Regions from separate parts of the Saccharopolyspora sp. NPDC047091 genome, predicted to be linked through region 2. Evidence: riboswitches for the same ligand, from Rfam matches in the RefSeq annotation. Region 2 holds a riboswitch; the other holds the start of a gene.
The links. Region 2 has a riboswitch for cobalamin ahead of ABZ805_RS24200 (hypothetical protein). Riboswitches for the same ligand answer to the same signal wherever they lie in the genome.
Positions count from the first base shown of each region.

Region 1: another riboswitch for cobalamin. It lies ahead of ABZ805_RS21745 (ribonucleoside-diphosphate reductase subunit alpha); the one in region 2 lies ahead of ABZ805_RS24200 (hypothetical protein).

Region 1 is NZ_JBEYUS010000056.1:35,855-43,139, reverse strand. It holds gene ABZ805_RS21750 (bifunctional metallophosphatase/5'-nucleotidase) at 1-1,451, opposite strand, end outside; cobalamin riboswitch at 1,667-1,891, shown strand; gene ABZ805_RS21745 (ribonucleoside-diphosphate reductase subunit alpha) at 2,012-4,843, shown strand; gene ABZ805_RS21740 (ribonucleotide-diphosphate reductase subunit beta) at 4,869-5,942, shown strand; gene ABZ805_RS21735 (class I SAM-dependent methyltransferase) at 6,040-6,693, shown strand; gene ABZ805_RS21730 (hypothetical protein) at 6,781-7,254, opposite strand; gene ABZ805_RS21725 (hypothetical protein) at 7,281-7,285, opposite strand, start outside.
Region 2 is NZ_JBEYUS010000071.1:9,871-17,155, forward strand. It holds gene ABZ805_RS24195 (PLP-dependent cysteine synthase family protein) at 1-482, opposite strand, end outside; gene ABZ805_RS24200 (hypothetical protein) at 479-1,303, opposite strand; cobalamin riboswitch at 1,487-1,655, opposite strand; gene ABZ805_RS24205 (DUF3558 family protein) at 1,945-2,469, opposite strand; gene ABZ805_RS24210 (2-hydroxyacid dehydrogenase) at 2,712-3,686, opposite strand; gene ABZ805_RS24215 (GntR family transcriptional regulator) at 3,764-4,435, opposite strand; gene ABZ805_RS24220 (ribokinase) at 4,458-5,366, opposite strand; gene ABZ805_RS24225 (dihydrodipicolinate synthase family protein) at 5,359-6,234, opposite strand; gene ABZ805_RS24230 (Ldh family oxidoreductase) at 6,258-7,285, opposite strand, start outside.

The DNA.
Region 1 (7,285 bases), on a different contig from region 2:
TGCAGCCCGGCCGACACCTGCAGCACGTTCTCGCCCTCGTCGCTCCACTGCTGTTCGAGCACGGCCTGCAGCTGCGCGCCGGTGAGCGTCATGGTCTGCATGGTGTTGCCGAACGGCTGCACGGCGAACGCCTCGCCGTAGGTGATGACGCCGTCTCCTTCGCCCGCCGGGGAGGAGGCGTGCGGCAGGTCGGCGCGCACCCCGCCCGGGTTGGTCAGCGCGAGCTGCGCCCCGGTGTCGCGGGTGGCGGCCAGCTGGGCGTCGGCGACGACGCTGCCGAGGCTGGATTCCCCGGACGGCGCCGGGGTTTTCAGCAGGTCGCCGGTGGCGGTGCCGACGGCGCGGTTCGCGATGGGCGCGGCCTTGGCGCGGGCCTCTTCGACGAGCGCGGCGGCCTCCGGGTCGGGTTCGACGTCGCGGGTGACGACCTCGTTGTGCGCGGTGCTCTGCTCCCGCACGACCTCGCGGGTGTGGCGGTCGACGCGCAGGTCCAGCACCGACAGCAGCCTGCCGTAGGAGGCGCCCTGCACCACGGGCCGCGGGGCGCCCGCCGGGTCGGTGACGGTGCAGTTGTACTGCTGGTGGCTGTGCGCGCTGAACACGGCGTCGACCTGCGGGGAGACGTTCTCGGCGATCTCGGTGGCGGGGCCGCCCGCGGCGACGTCGCAGGAGTTCGGTCCGCCGCCGTCGGCTTCGTCGCCCTGGTGCAGCAGCACGACCTGCGCCTTGATGCCGAAGCGCTCCAGCGCGTCGGAGGTGCGGTCGATGGCCTCGACCTCGTCGCCGAACCGCAGGCCGCGCACCGCTTCGGGGCTGACCACGTTCGGGAGGTCGTGCAGCGTCGCACCGATCACGCCGATCGGGACGCCGCCGGAGACCTGCACGGTGAACGGCATCAGCGCGGGAGCGCCGCCGTCCTCGAAGGTGACGTTGGCGCCGAGGTACGGGAAGCTCGCGCCGTCGAAGGAATCGCGGAACTCGCAACCGTCCTGCGGGTGGCAGCCGCCGGTCTGCAGCCGCTGGAGTTCCTGGTAGCCCTCGTCGAACTCGTGGTTGCCGACGACGTGGCCGCGGACGTCCTGCGAGTTGAGGAAGTCGACGGTGGGTTCGTCGTGGAACAGCGCGGAATTCACCGGCGAGGCGCCCACGCTGTCGCCGGCCGAGAAGACCAGCGAGTTCGGCACCTCGGCGCGCAGCCGCTGCAGGTGGGTGGCGAGGTAGGCGGCGCCGCCGGCTTCGACGGTCCGGCCGTCGTCGAGCTCGACCGTCCCGGAGGACCCGGTGGGCGGTTCGAGGTTGCCGTGCAGGTCGTTGAAGGTGATCAGCCGGACGTCGGTGGTCGCGGGCGGGTCCTGCGGTGCGGCGCCTGCGGTCGCCCCGGTGGCAGTGGCGGCGGTGGCGAGTGCGGTGGCGGCGACGGCGAGTCCGCGTCGCACGCGGTGGGCACGCATGGTTCGGTCTTCCTCCCAGGTGGTGATCTCGGGAGGCAGTCTGCCCGGCGCCACCGACGACCACCACCGAATCCGCGTCACACCCCTCGTGCGAACTCCGCCGGGTGCGGGCAGGATGCGTCCCGGGCGTGCGCGAGCCGCTACCGAACGCGTCCGCCATCGACACCGCCACGCCGATGATGATGGGGTCCGGATCACCGTCGAACCCAAGATGTAGTGTGGCGCCCGCTGATGGTTCGCCGGTCCGGCCGGCGTGACAACAGGGAACCCGGTGCGAGTCCGGGACTGCCCCGCAGCGGTGAACGGGAACGACCGCCGTCACCACCTCCCGGTGGTGCAGCACTGGACGCTCGGCGTCCGGGAAGCGACGGCCAGTAGGTCCGGTGCCGAGCACCGGTCGCCCGTGAGTCCGAAGACCTGCCATCGGTGCGCGCACGAGGGGTGCGCGCCGTCCGGGACCTCGCGGGAGGGTTGCGGGACGAGCGGTGCCGTGCGCGCCGCGGTCCTGGCGCGTTCCGAGGAGTTCCGGGCAGGTGTCCGAGCTTGCGAGGAGAGAGCCAGTGACCGAGTCCACGACCCGGCCGTCAGCAGCGACCGCGGTGGTACCGGCAGGAGTGCGGGTGCTGCGGCGCGACGGGACCGTTTCCGGTTGGGACGAAACGAAGATCTCCGTGGCGTTGACCAAGGCGTTCCTGGCGGCCGAGGGGGATTCGGCCGCATCGTCGTCGCGGTTGCACCAGATCGTCGCGGAGTTGACGGAGCAGGCGGCGCAGGGCGTGCTGCGCCACGCGGGCACCGAGGGCCTGGTGCACATCGAGCAGATCCAGGACATGGTGGAGCTGGCGCTGATGCGCGGCGGGCACCACGGCGTCGCCCGCGCCTACGTGCTCTACCGGGAGGAGCACGCGCAGGCCCGCGAGGCCGAGGTGGCTCCCGCCGAGGACGCCGCTCCCCGCCTGGAGATGACCGCGCCGGACGGCACCCGGGTGCCGCTGGACTGGGAGCGGGTGTCGACCGTCGTCGAGCAGGCCTGCGAGGGCTTGGACGACGTGCGGGCCGACCAGGTGCTGCGGGAGGTGCGGCGCAACGTCTACGACGGCATCAGCTCGGCGGAGCTGGCCGAGTCGCTGACGATGGCGGCGCGCACCTTCGTGGAGGCGGAGCCGAACTACTCGCTGGTGACGTCTCGGCTGCTGCTGGACAAGCTGCGCCGCGAGGCGCTGAGCTTCGTCGCGGGCGAGCCGACCGAGGCCGACCAGGTGCAGATGCGGGACCGCTACGCCGGTTACTTCGCCGACTACGTGCGGCGCGGCATCGAGCTGGAGCAGCTGGACCCGGAGCTCGCCCGCTTCGACCTGGAGCGGCTGGGCGCGGCGCTGGACGCCGACCGGGACATCGCGTTCGGCTTCCTCGGGTTGCAGACGCTCTACGACCGGTACCTGCTGCACGAGAACGGGGTGCGGTTCGAGCTGCCGCAGGCGTTCTTCATGCGGGTCGCGATGGGCGTGGCGCTGCGCGAGGACGACCGGGAGGCGCGGGCGATCGAGTTCTACGACCTGATCTCCTCGTTCGACTTCATGTGCTCGACGCCGACGCTGTTCAACGCGGGCACCACCCGCCCGCAGCTGTCGTCCTGCTTCCTGACCACCGTGGACGACGACCTGCACGGGATCTTCCACGGGATCAGCAACAACGCGCTGCTGTCGAAGTACGCGGGCGGGCTCGGCAACGACTGGACCCCGGTCCGCGGCACCGGCGCGCACATCAAGGGGACGAACGGTTCCTCGCAGGGCGTGGTGCCGTTCCTGAAGATCGCCAACGACACGGCGGTCGCGGTGAACCAGGGCGGCAAGCGCAAGGGCGCGGTGTGCGCGTACCTGGAGACCTGGCACGTGGACATCGAGGAGTTCCTCGACCTGCGCAAGAACACCGGCGACGACCGGCGGCGCACGCACGACATGAACACGGCGAACTGGGTGCCGGACGAGTTCCTGCGCCGGGTCGAGGCCGACGAGCCGTGGACGCTGTTCTCCCCGGACGAGGTGCCGGACCTGCACGACCTGTACGGCACCGCGTTCGCGCAGCGCTACCGGGAGTACGAGGCGGCCGCGGAGCGCGGTGAGCTGAAGGTGTTCCGCCAGGTCCGCGCGGTGGACCTGTGGCGCCGGATGCTGACGATGCTGTTCGAGACCGGGCACCCGTGGATCACGTTCAAGGACCCGTGCAACCTGCGCTCGCCGCAGCAGCACGCGGGCGTGGTGCACTCCTCGAACCTGTGCACCGAGATCACGCTGAACACCAGCGCCGACGAGGTCGCGGTGTGCAACCTCGGTTCGATCAACCTGGCGCGGCACGTCACGGCCGAGGGCCTGGACGTGGAGCGGCTGCGGCGCACCACCCGCACGGCGGTGCGGATGCTGGACAACGTCATCGACGTGAACTTCTACACGATCCCGGAGGCGCGGGCCTCGAACCTGCGGCACCGCCCGGTGGGCCTGGGCCTGATGGGCTTCTCGGACGCGCTGTTCGCGCAGCGCATCCCGATGTCCTCGCAGGCCGCGGTGGAGTTCGCGGACCTGAGCATGGAGCACATCAGCTTCCACGCGATCACCGCGTCCTCCGAGCTGGCGGCCGAGCGCGGGCGCTACGAGTCGTTCGAGGGTTCGCTGTGGAGCCGCGGCGTGCTGCCGATCGATTCGCTGGAGCTGCTGGCGCAGGCCCGCGAGACCGGCGTCGACCTGGACCGTTCGTCCACTCTGGACTGGGACGGGCTGCGGGAGCAGGTCCGCGCGAACGGCATGCGCAACTCGAACGTGCTGGCCATCGCCCCGACGGCGACGATCTCGAACATCTGCGGCGTCGGCCAGTCCATCGAGCCGCTGTACCGGAACCTGTACGTGAAGTCGAACATGTCGGGCGACTTCACCGTGCTCAACGCCGACCTGGTGCGGGACCTCAAGGCCGCGGGCGTGTGGGACGAGGCGATGGTGCAGGACCTGAAGTACTTCGACGGCGACCTGGCTCCGATCGACCGGGTGCCCGCCGAGCTGAAGTCGTTGTACGCCACCGCGTTCGAGATCGAACCGCACTGGCTGGTGGAGGCCGCGTCCCGCCGCCAGAAGTGGATCGACCAGGCGCAGTCGCTGAACCTGTACATGGCGGCGCCGAGCGGCCGCAAGCTCGACGAGCTGTACCGGCTGGCGTGGCGCAAGGGCCTCAAGACCACCTACTACCTGCGGTCCAGCAGTGCGACGCACGTGGAGAAGTCCACGCTGCGCGGCACCGACGGCAAGCTCAACGCGGTCTCCCCCGCCGCCGCCCCGGCCCCGGCTCCGTCGCCGCAGCCGCAGGCGTGCGCGATCGACGACCCCGACTGCGAAGCCTGCCAGTGACCGCCCCGTTCCCCCTGGAGGACTCATGACTTCCGTGCACACCACCGACGCCACCGGGCTCGGCGAGATCGACCGCGGCGCGGGCCGGATCAACGTCGACGACAAGGCGATGATCAACGCCCAGGCGGACGTGAACCAGCTGCTGCCGCTGAAGTACGGCTGGGCCTGGGAGAAGTACCTCGCCGGCTGCAACAACCACTGGATGCCCACCGAGGTGTCCATGCACGCCGACATCGCCCTCTGGCGCTCCCGCGACGGGCTCACCGAGGACGAGCGGCTGATGCTCAAGCGCAACCTCGGGTTCTTCGCCACGGCGGAATCCCTGGTGGCCAACAACATCGTGCTCGCCGTGTACCGGCACATCACCAACCCCGAGTGCCGCCAGTACCTGCTGCGCCAGGCGTTCGAGGAGGCCGTGCACACGCACACCTTCCAGTACATCTGCGAGAGCCTGGGCCTCGACGAGGGCGAGCTGTTCAACGCCTACCGCGAGATCCCGTCCATCTCGGAGAAGGACGAGTGGGCGCTGCGGCACACCCAGAACCTGGAGAACCCCGAGTTCGCCACCGGCGGCCCGGAGCGCGACCAGGCGTTCCTGCGCGACCTCATCGCCTTCTACGTGATCTTCGAGGGCATGTGGTTCTACACCGGTTTCGCGCAGATCCTGTCGCTGGGCAGGCGGAACAAGATGGTCGGCATCGCCGAGCAGTACCAGTACATCCTGCGCGACGAGTCGATCCACCTGAACTTCGGCATCGACTGCATCAACCAGATCAAGCTGGAGAACCCGCACCTGTGGAGCGAGGAGTTCCAGGAGGAGGTGCGCGGCATGCTCGCCGACGCGTGCCGCCTGGAGGTCGCCTACGGCCGGGACACCATGCCCCGCGGCATCCTCGGCATCAACGCCGAGCTGTGCGAGCAGTACATGCACTTCATCACCAACCGCCGCTGCGCCCAGCTGGGCCTCACCCCGGTGTTCGCCGAGGTCGAGAACCCCTTCCCGTGGATGTCGGAGGCGATGGACCTGAAGAAGGAGAAGAACTTCTTCGAGACCCGCGTCACCGAGTACCAGTCCGGCTCCTCCCTCACCTGGGACTGAGCGGATCGGGCCGCCCGCCGGGAACTCGGCGGGCGGCCCGCCGGCGTTCCGGTCGTTCCACCGCGCCGGGCCGCCGACGCGGCATAGGGTGCCCGGCATGAGCGTTCCGGTTCCTGATCTCGACGTCGTTCGGGAGTCCTACGACCGCGTGGCCGACGACTACGTGGACATGGTGACCACGACGGGCATCGGCGATGTCCGCGCCCACCCGTGGCTGCGCGCCGCGATGGACGTGTTCGCCGACCAGGTCGCCGGGCTCGGCCCGGTGCTCGACGTCGGTTGCGGACCGGGCACGGTCACCGGTTACCTGGCCGAGCGGGGCCTGGACGTGGCAGGCGTGGACCTGTCCCCGCGCATGATCGAGCACGCGCGGCGGCTGCACCCGGAGTGCTCGTTCCGCGTCGGCTCCGCCACCGAGCTCGACCTGGCGGACTCGTCGTTCGGCGGGCTGCTGGGCTGGTGGTCGCTGTTCAACCTGCCGCGCGAGGTGCTGCCCGACGTGCTGGCGTCGTTCGCGAAGGCGCTGGTCCCGGGCGGTCAGCTGATCATCGCGACGCACGTCGGCGACGACGACCTGCAGCGCACCGAGGCGTACTACGGCGTCCCGGTCCGCTGGACGACGTACCAGTGGCGGCCCGAGCAGCTGACCGAGCTCGTCGAGCGGGCCGGGCTGCGGCCCACCGCCGAACTCCGCCTCCCCGCCGACGAGCACACCGGCCCCGGCGTCGTCCTCGTCGCCCGCCGCGACTGACCCCCGCCCCAGGTGAATGGCCCATCCACCCATTCTCCTTGGTCGAATGGGCCATTGGTCGGCGGCTCGGCAGGGGGTGTGGCGTGATCAGTCGCGTTCGGCGCCTTCCGGCCATACGACGGTGACCGGCAATCCGCGTTGCCGTGCTGCTTGCACGACGTCGCCGGTGCCGCCGCGTCCGCCGGCCGGTCGCCCGTCCCACACGGCGTAGAGCGCGTCGGCGGAATCGAGGATGTGCTCGCCTGCCGCCAGGTAGGCGTCGCTGCCGGACTCGGCGAACGGCATGGTGCGCACGGCCGCCGCCTCGGCGATGAGCTCGTCGAAGGTGACGGCGTTGTCCGGCTTCACCTTGCGTTCGCGGTAGTCGGCGGCAGGCAGCACGACCTCCAGCGTCCCGCCGCCGTTGAGCACGACGCGGGCGAAGATCTGATCAGCGCCACGCGCGAGGCAGCTCAGGCCGATCAGGTCGGTGTGCCCGGCGAGCTCGGTTTCGAGCGCCTTGCGCACCAGGCGACCCGTCGCCGTGGTCAGGTTCGTGTGCCCGGTGATTCCGATGCGCACCTGTTTCCCTTTCCGTTCCGTCGTGCTCAGA
Region 2 (7,285 bases):
CCGCGGACGTTGTCCGGATTGCCGTACTGGTCCGGCCAGTACGCGCCGGGCAGTTCGGCCAGCAGCTCCCGGACCCGGTCCAGCCGCGCGCGCTGCCAGCCGCCCACCGGGTGCGGTGCGCGCACCAGCTCCACCCGCACCCCGTGCGCGGTGAGCAGCGCGCGGGTCTGCGCGTCGAGCTCCGCGTCGGCCACCACGACCACCGGGTGGCCCAGCGCCGCTCCGACGTAGGCCAGTCCGATGCCCAGGGTTCCGCTGGTGGATTCGACGACCGTGCCGCCGGGCCGCAGTTCGCCGCGGGCGCGGGCGCCGGTGAGCATGGCGTGCGCGGCGCGGGCCTTCATGCCGCCCGGCGCGGCGCTCTCCAGCTTCGCCCAGAACCCCGGGTGCGGGAACGCGATCGGCGCGGTGACCCGCAGCAGCGGGGTACCGCCGATCAGGTCCAGGGGCGAGTCGCAGCGGGCGGGCGCGCGACCCGTCACCGCACGACCTCGGTGGCGCGGGCGGCTTGGAAGGTGTGCACGGTGGTGGCCTCGCCGGAGAGCCAGAAGAACGGGTACGGCTCGGCGGACAGCGCGCGCACCGGGCCGCCGACGAGTTCCCGCAGCACCGCGGAACCGGTCTGCGCGAACAGGGTCAGCGGCAGGTCGCGGGCGGCGCAGGCCGCGGCGATGTCGTCGAAGGTGCCGTTGCCGAGGACCATGCCGGAGGCCAGCACCGCGTCCGCGCCGTCGATCGCGGCGGCGTGGTCGGTGCTGATCGGCTCGTCCCACTCGGTGAGGCCGCCCTTGAGGTCGCAGGGCGCGTAGTCGAGCCCGCGGTCCCGCAGCGCGGCTAGCAGCGAGTTCACCACGCCGATCACCGCGACCCGGCCGCCGTCGGGGACCGCGGTGATCGCGGCGACCGCACGGGCGCGGGCGGTGGACTTGGCCAGTGAATCGCCCGCGGGGATCACCACCTGCCGGGACAGCGGGTGCGCGGCGTGCGAGGTGCGGGCGGCGAGGTAGGCGTCGAGGGCGGCGACCCGCACCGGCAGCAGCGGGTGCCGCAGCAGTTCGTCGACGGGGCGGCCCACGACCTGGCGCACCGCTTCCTCGTCGAGGGAACCGGGTTCGACCGCGCAGGAGCCGACGGCCTCCCCCACCCGGACGCTGAGCACGGTGTTGACGTACCCGGTGCCACGACCGGTGTGCCGGGCGGCCTGCACGGTCAGGAACGCGACGGCGGCGGAGAGCTCCGCCGGGCCGTTCCCGCCCGCATCGCGGAAGTGGCCGGACAGCGCGGACTCGACCAGCGAGTCCACATAGGATCGTTCAGTGGTGGCAGGACGCACGTGTCTCCCCGAGCAGGAACCGGAACGGAACGCACAGCGGCGGGACGAACCCGCGGGGACGACTAATGTCCGATGTGGACGATGCGCCGGATCTCCCGGCGCGATGCGGCGATGCGCGACACCACGTACCTCCTCCGGGGCTCCGCGACCCCGCACGAATCGGCACGACGGTGCCAGTCTCCTGGCTCGTGGATCGGCGCCGGCCTCCGGCCTTCCCGCCGGGAACCGGCAGTGGCTCGGATGGAGGTCGACTCCCCACTCACAGTGGCGGGACCGCGCCGGATTCGCACCGGCTTCCTGCACACCGTCGTTGGAACGGGTCAGAAGTTCGCAGCCCCGGTGTCCGATGTCAAGACCGCGGCCACCGCGCGGAACCCGCACCGCGGCCGGTGGAACGGGTGTCGTCGCAGGTGGCGGACACCGGTGCACGCATCGCCATCCGCGAATATGACATCGGCGACTCCCGCGCCCGGCGGCACCGCACCACCGAGCGCGGGACCACCGGACGCGGGATGCGACGGACGCGGGACGCACCGAACGCGGGCCCGCCGAATTCGCGAGCGCCGGTCACCGAAACGGGACCACCGAAACCTCCCGCCCCGCGCCGCGGACTAGGCCGCGGGCCAGGAAGGCACGCCCGCGTCCAGCGCCCGCTGGGCGAGCTCGCACGGGTCCGCCGTGGCACCGCTCGGGATCTTCGCCTTGGCCGACACCGCCTGGTCCGAGGCGGCCGCCACGACCAGCTCGCAGGTGCCGTCGGCCTTCGGGTCACCGGAGTTCGCGCGCACCGCCGGGTGCCCGCCGATGGTCAGCTCGCCGAAGTCGGAGTACTTGTCGGCCTCGTCCTGGAAGTCCTGCAACGACCGGTCGGCGACCACGCCGACCTCCAGCCGCACGCTGTCCCGCGGGGTGCTCCAGGTGCACGTGCCCGCGTCGTCCTTGCCGCCCAGGTGGAATCCCAGCTCGTGCACCGTCTGCTCGGGCACCAGGTCGCAGGACTTCTCACCGGCGACGTCCTTCGGGGAGTCGACCTGCACGCCGCCGCATCCCGCCAGCGACAGCGCGGCGACGACGGCCAAGCCGATCGAGCCGAGCCGAACCGCGCCGATGCGGGCCACCGCAACCTTCTCGTTCACACTCATCACGCCTGCCGTTGATCCGGTCCGGATCGGGTCGATCCGGAGAACTCGCGCCCTCCCCGCTGGACGCGCTGATGATGTCCCGCGCGTCCAGCGGACGCCTCCGGCAGGAACGCGACTTCGGCCGTACCGCCCAGGAATCGAGCGACCGGCCCGGCGCACCGGCTGCCCCGAGCGGACCAGGACCACCGGCGCCCCCGCCCCCGAAAACAGGCCCCGATGACGAGAACCCGCCAACTTCAGCGGGGCCGCGGCTCGACCCCGTTGACGACGTCGGCGGGCCGTTCCCCGGCCAGCACGGCGCCCAGCTTCGCGAACAGCGCGCCGCGGAGGTTGTGGTAGGCGTCCCAGGTCACGCCCGCGGTGTGCGGGTTGAGCAGCACGTCCGCCCGTCCCCGCAACGGCGAGTCCGCGGGCAGCGGTTCCTGCTCGAACACGTCCAGCGCCGCCCCCGCCAGCCGCCCGGAGTCCAGGGCCCGCACCAGCGCCCGCTCGTCGAGGACTCCGCCGCGGCCCGCGTTGAGCACGTACCCGCCGCGGGGCATCCGCGCGAGCAGCTCGTCACCGATCAGGCCGCGGGTGGCGGTGTTCAGCGGCAGGTGCAGGCTCAGCACGTCCGCGGCGGCCACCGCCTCCGCCAGCGGGAGGTACTCGCGCCCCGGCTCGGACGGCACCGGGTCGTGCACCACCACCCGGGCGCCGAACCCGTCCAGGCGGCGGGCCACCGCGCGGCCGATGTTGCCGAAGCCGAGGATGCCGACGGTGAGCGCCGCCAGGTCGCGGCCGCGCAGCCCTTCCGGCCCCCAGCCGCCGGATTCCACCTTGCGGTGCCCGCCCGCGTAGTGCCGCAGCAGCGACAGCAGCGAGCCGACGGTCCAGTCGGCGACCGCGTCGGCGTTGAACCCGGGCAGGTTCGCCACCGGGATGCCGCGCTCGGCGGCGGCGAGGTGGTCCACGCCGTCGAAGCCGACCGCGACGGACTGCACGAGCTCGCAGCGCGGCATCGCGTCCAGCAGCCCGGCGTCGATCCGCCGCTCCTTCTCCAGCGGGGCCAGCACGATCGTCGCGGTGGCCAGCGCGTCCAGGTGATCGGCCGGGTCCTGCTCGGGCCCGATCTCGGTGATCCGCAGGTCCGGCAAGTCCGGCAGGTGCTTGCGCAGTTCGGCCTCGGTGATGTCGTTGAGGTCGTAGAAGCTGACGATGTGACCGGTCATGGTTCCTCTTTCGGGGTGTTCCGGGCGCGCGGAACCCGCTCCCCGCCGTCGGCGAGGAGCTCGGATCCCGCGTGGGATCAGGACGTGGTCGACCAGATCCGTTGCAGCGCGGCGAGCATCCGCTCTTCGGAGCCGGCCAGGTGCGCGGTGAGCAGCGCAGTCGCGCGCGCGGCATCGCCGTCGGCGATCGAGGTCCGCAGCTGCTCGTGCGCGGTGCACACCGGGCCCAGGTCCTCGTCCTCGCTGTTGGTGACCGCGAGCATGCTGGCGAACAACGGCTCGATCTGCAGCCAGATGGTCAGCAGCCTGCGGTTGCCGCTCGCCTCGTAGATGCCGCGGTGGAACCGCAGGTCGTGCTCGGCGAACTCGGCGGCCCGGGACGGCGTGGCCGTCTCGGACATCCCCCGCAGCCCGCGCTGCATCCCGGCCTCCGAGCGGTGTTCGCCGAGACCGATGGCGCTGGTCACGGCGAGCGTCTCGATGGCCTGCCGGATCGCGTAGAGCTCGCGGACGTCCGCGGCGCTCAACCCGACCACGTGCACCCCGCGGCGCTGCGGTTCCACGAGGTTCTCCAGCCGCAGCAGCTTCAGCGCATCGCGGACCGGGCCCCGGCTCACGTCGAAGCTCTCCGCCACGGAGTCCTCGACGAGGTGCGTGCCCGGCGGGATCTCCCCGCGCACGATCCGGTCCCGGAGCGTGCGGGCCAGCCGCTCCCCGAGCGAATCCGCGCGGACGAGCGAGTCGGACATGCATCCTCCCTCGATCACATCGTCAACCGCCGACAATAGTGGTCGCCGCCTGCAATTCGGTCACCTCGTGCCGGTGCGGCATCCCGTCCGCGCCGGGGCGGGTGACGCTGAGCGCGGCTGCCGCGGCGGCGACCCGGGCGGCGTCCGGCAGCTCGGCGCCCTCCGCGAGCAGCGCACCGAGCGCCCCGGCGAAGGTGTCCCCGGCCCCGGTCGTGTCCACACTGGACACCGGAATGGCGGGGACGCGGCCGAGCGGACGACCGTCGGCTGCGAGCTCCACCCCGCGCTCCCCGACCGTGACCAGCACCGACCGGCCGCCGGTGGACAGCGCGAGCGCCGCGGCGGCCGGATCCCGCTCACCGGTGAGCTCGGCGGCCTCGTGCTCGTTGGGCACCAGCACGTCGACCGCGTCGAGCAGTTCGGCGGGGAACCGCCGCACGGGGGCCGGGGTGAGCACCACGGTGCGCCCGAGCCGGGCGGCTTCGACGAGCACCGGTACCGGCACTTCCCCTTGCAGCAGCAGCACGTCCGCGGTCGCGACGGCCGCTCCGTCCGCGGCGCTGAGCTCGGTGAACTCGTCGTTCGCGCCGCCGCAGAAGACGATCGTGTTCTCCCCGGCGGCGTCCACGGTGATGTCGGCGGTGCCGGTCGGCGCCGCGGTGCGCACCACGCCCGCGAGGTCGAGCCCGTCGGCCGCGAGCCGCTGCGCGAGGAAGTCCGCCGCGCCGTCCGATCCGACGCGCGCGCGGAAGTCGACCACGGCGCCCATCCGGGCGGCCGCCACGGCCTGGTTCAGCCCCTTGCCACCGGCGAAGCGGTCCCGGCCGAGCCCGCGCACCGTCTCCCCGGGCCCGGGCCTGCGCCCGACCCGGACCACGGTGTCCACGTTGGCGCTGCCGAGCACGCACACCCGCCCGCCGCGCTCAGCCATGGGCGGCGACCGCGCGTTCCAGTTCGGCCCGCCCGGCGGCGTCCACCGGGTCGAGCGCCATCCGGCTGGTCCCCGCCTCGACGCCCTGCAGCGCCAGGCCCACCTTCATCCGCTCCGGGTCGCCGCGCACCGCGTCCACCGCGGCATCCACACCGTCCTGGGCGCGGGACACCGCGGCGGCGTCTCCGGCGGCGACGGCGTCCGCGGCCGCGACGAACGGCTTCGGCAGCACGGAGGCGACCCCGGAGACCACGCCGTCGAGGCCGCGGGCGGTGACCTGCGCGATGTCCCGGTCGCCGCCGGTGAAGATCCGGAACCCGGCCGGGACCGCGTCCCGGTAGGCGGCCACCGCGTCCAGCGACTCACCGCTGATCTTGGCGCCGACGACGGACGGCAGCGCCGCGATCCGGCCCAGCAGCTCCGGTCCGACGGCGTTGCCGGTGCGGTCGGTGAACAGGTAGGCGTACACGTCGAGCCCGTCGGCCTCCGCGGTGGCGGACCGGAAGAACTCGACGATCGCCTCGTCCCCGGCGGGCAGGTAGTACGGGGTGAGCACCGCGACCGAGGTGGCGCCGAGCTCGCGGGCGTCGGCGATCAGCGCCCGCACCTGGAACGCGCTCGGCGCGCCGACGTGCACGACGACCCGCTTGCCGCGCAGCACTTCCAGGCTGAGCCGTGCGAGGTCGTGCCGCTCCTGCTCGGTCAGCGAGGGGAACTCGCCGGTGGTGCCGAGCACGAACGCCCCGTCGGTGCCGGAGGCGGCGATGAATTCGAGGATGCGGCGCGAGGCCGCCAGGTCCACCGAACCGTCCGCGGCGAAGGCGACGGGGGCGGCGGTGAGGATGATCGGCCTGCTCGGCGCGGTCATGTCGGTCCTTTCGGGGTGGTCGGTCACGACAGGCTGGTTTCGAGGGCGGTGAGTTCGGCGAGGGTGCCGGGCGGCAGCGCGACGGAGGTACCGGATTCGGCGCGGCGACGCCGTTCCAGGTCGCCGGGCACCAGCACTCCGTCGGCGTGCAGCGCGGCGGCGACCCGGCCGGTGGCCGCGGCGTAGGCGTCCTGCTCGCCGAACGCGCCCGGGTCGAGCGCGATGATCGTGACACCGCCGAGGCCCGCCGGGTCGCCGTCGGGTCGGCGCAGCCGCGCCAGGCCGCGCAGCGAGGCCGCGGACCCGTCGGCGTGCGCGAGCCCGCCGAGCAGCGCGGCCGCCAGCGCCAGCCCGTAACCCTTGTGCCCGGCGAGCGCGCCGCCGAGCGGGGTGAGGGTGCCGTCGGCGTAGAAGTCCTCCGGATCGGTGCCCGGCCGTCCGTCCGCGGTGAGCACGGCGCCCTCCGGCAACGGCTCGCCGGTGCGCTTCGCCGCGTGCACCTTGCCCTCGGCGATGTTCGACATCGAACCGTCGAACACGAACGCGCCGTCGGTGGCGGGGACGCCGACCGCCCACGGGTTGGTGTTGAGGAACGGCGTCCCGCTGCCGCTGCCGAACGGCGCCATGCTGCCCACGCCCGGGCCGACCGCGCCGACCTGCACCAGTGCGACGAGCCCGCGCGCGGCGAGGCGTTCGGCGTACTCGCCGAGCCTGCCGACGTGCGTGCCGTTCCGGATGCTCGCGGCCGCGACACCGACCTGCTCGGCCGCGGCGGCGACCTCCGCGGTGGCGAGCGCGGCGGCGTGGTGGCCGAAGCCGTGGTGGCCGTCGACGACGATCGCCGCGGGTTTCGCGCTGACGACGTCGGCTCGGGCCCCGGCCGCGATCAGCCCGCGTTCGACCTCGGCGGCGTACTGCGGCAGGCGCAGCACGCCGTGGCTGGCGTGGCCGGAGAGCTCGGCGCGGACCAGGTGGTCGGCGACCTCGGTCGCGACGTCCTCGGGGGCACCGAGCGCGCGCACCACCCCGTGCACGCGGCCGGTCAGTTCGC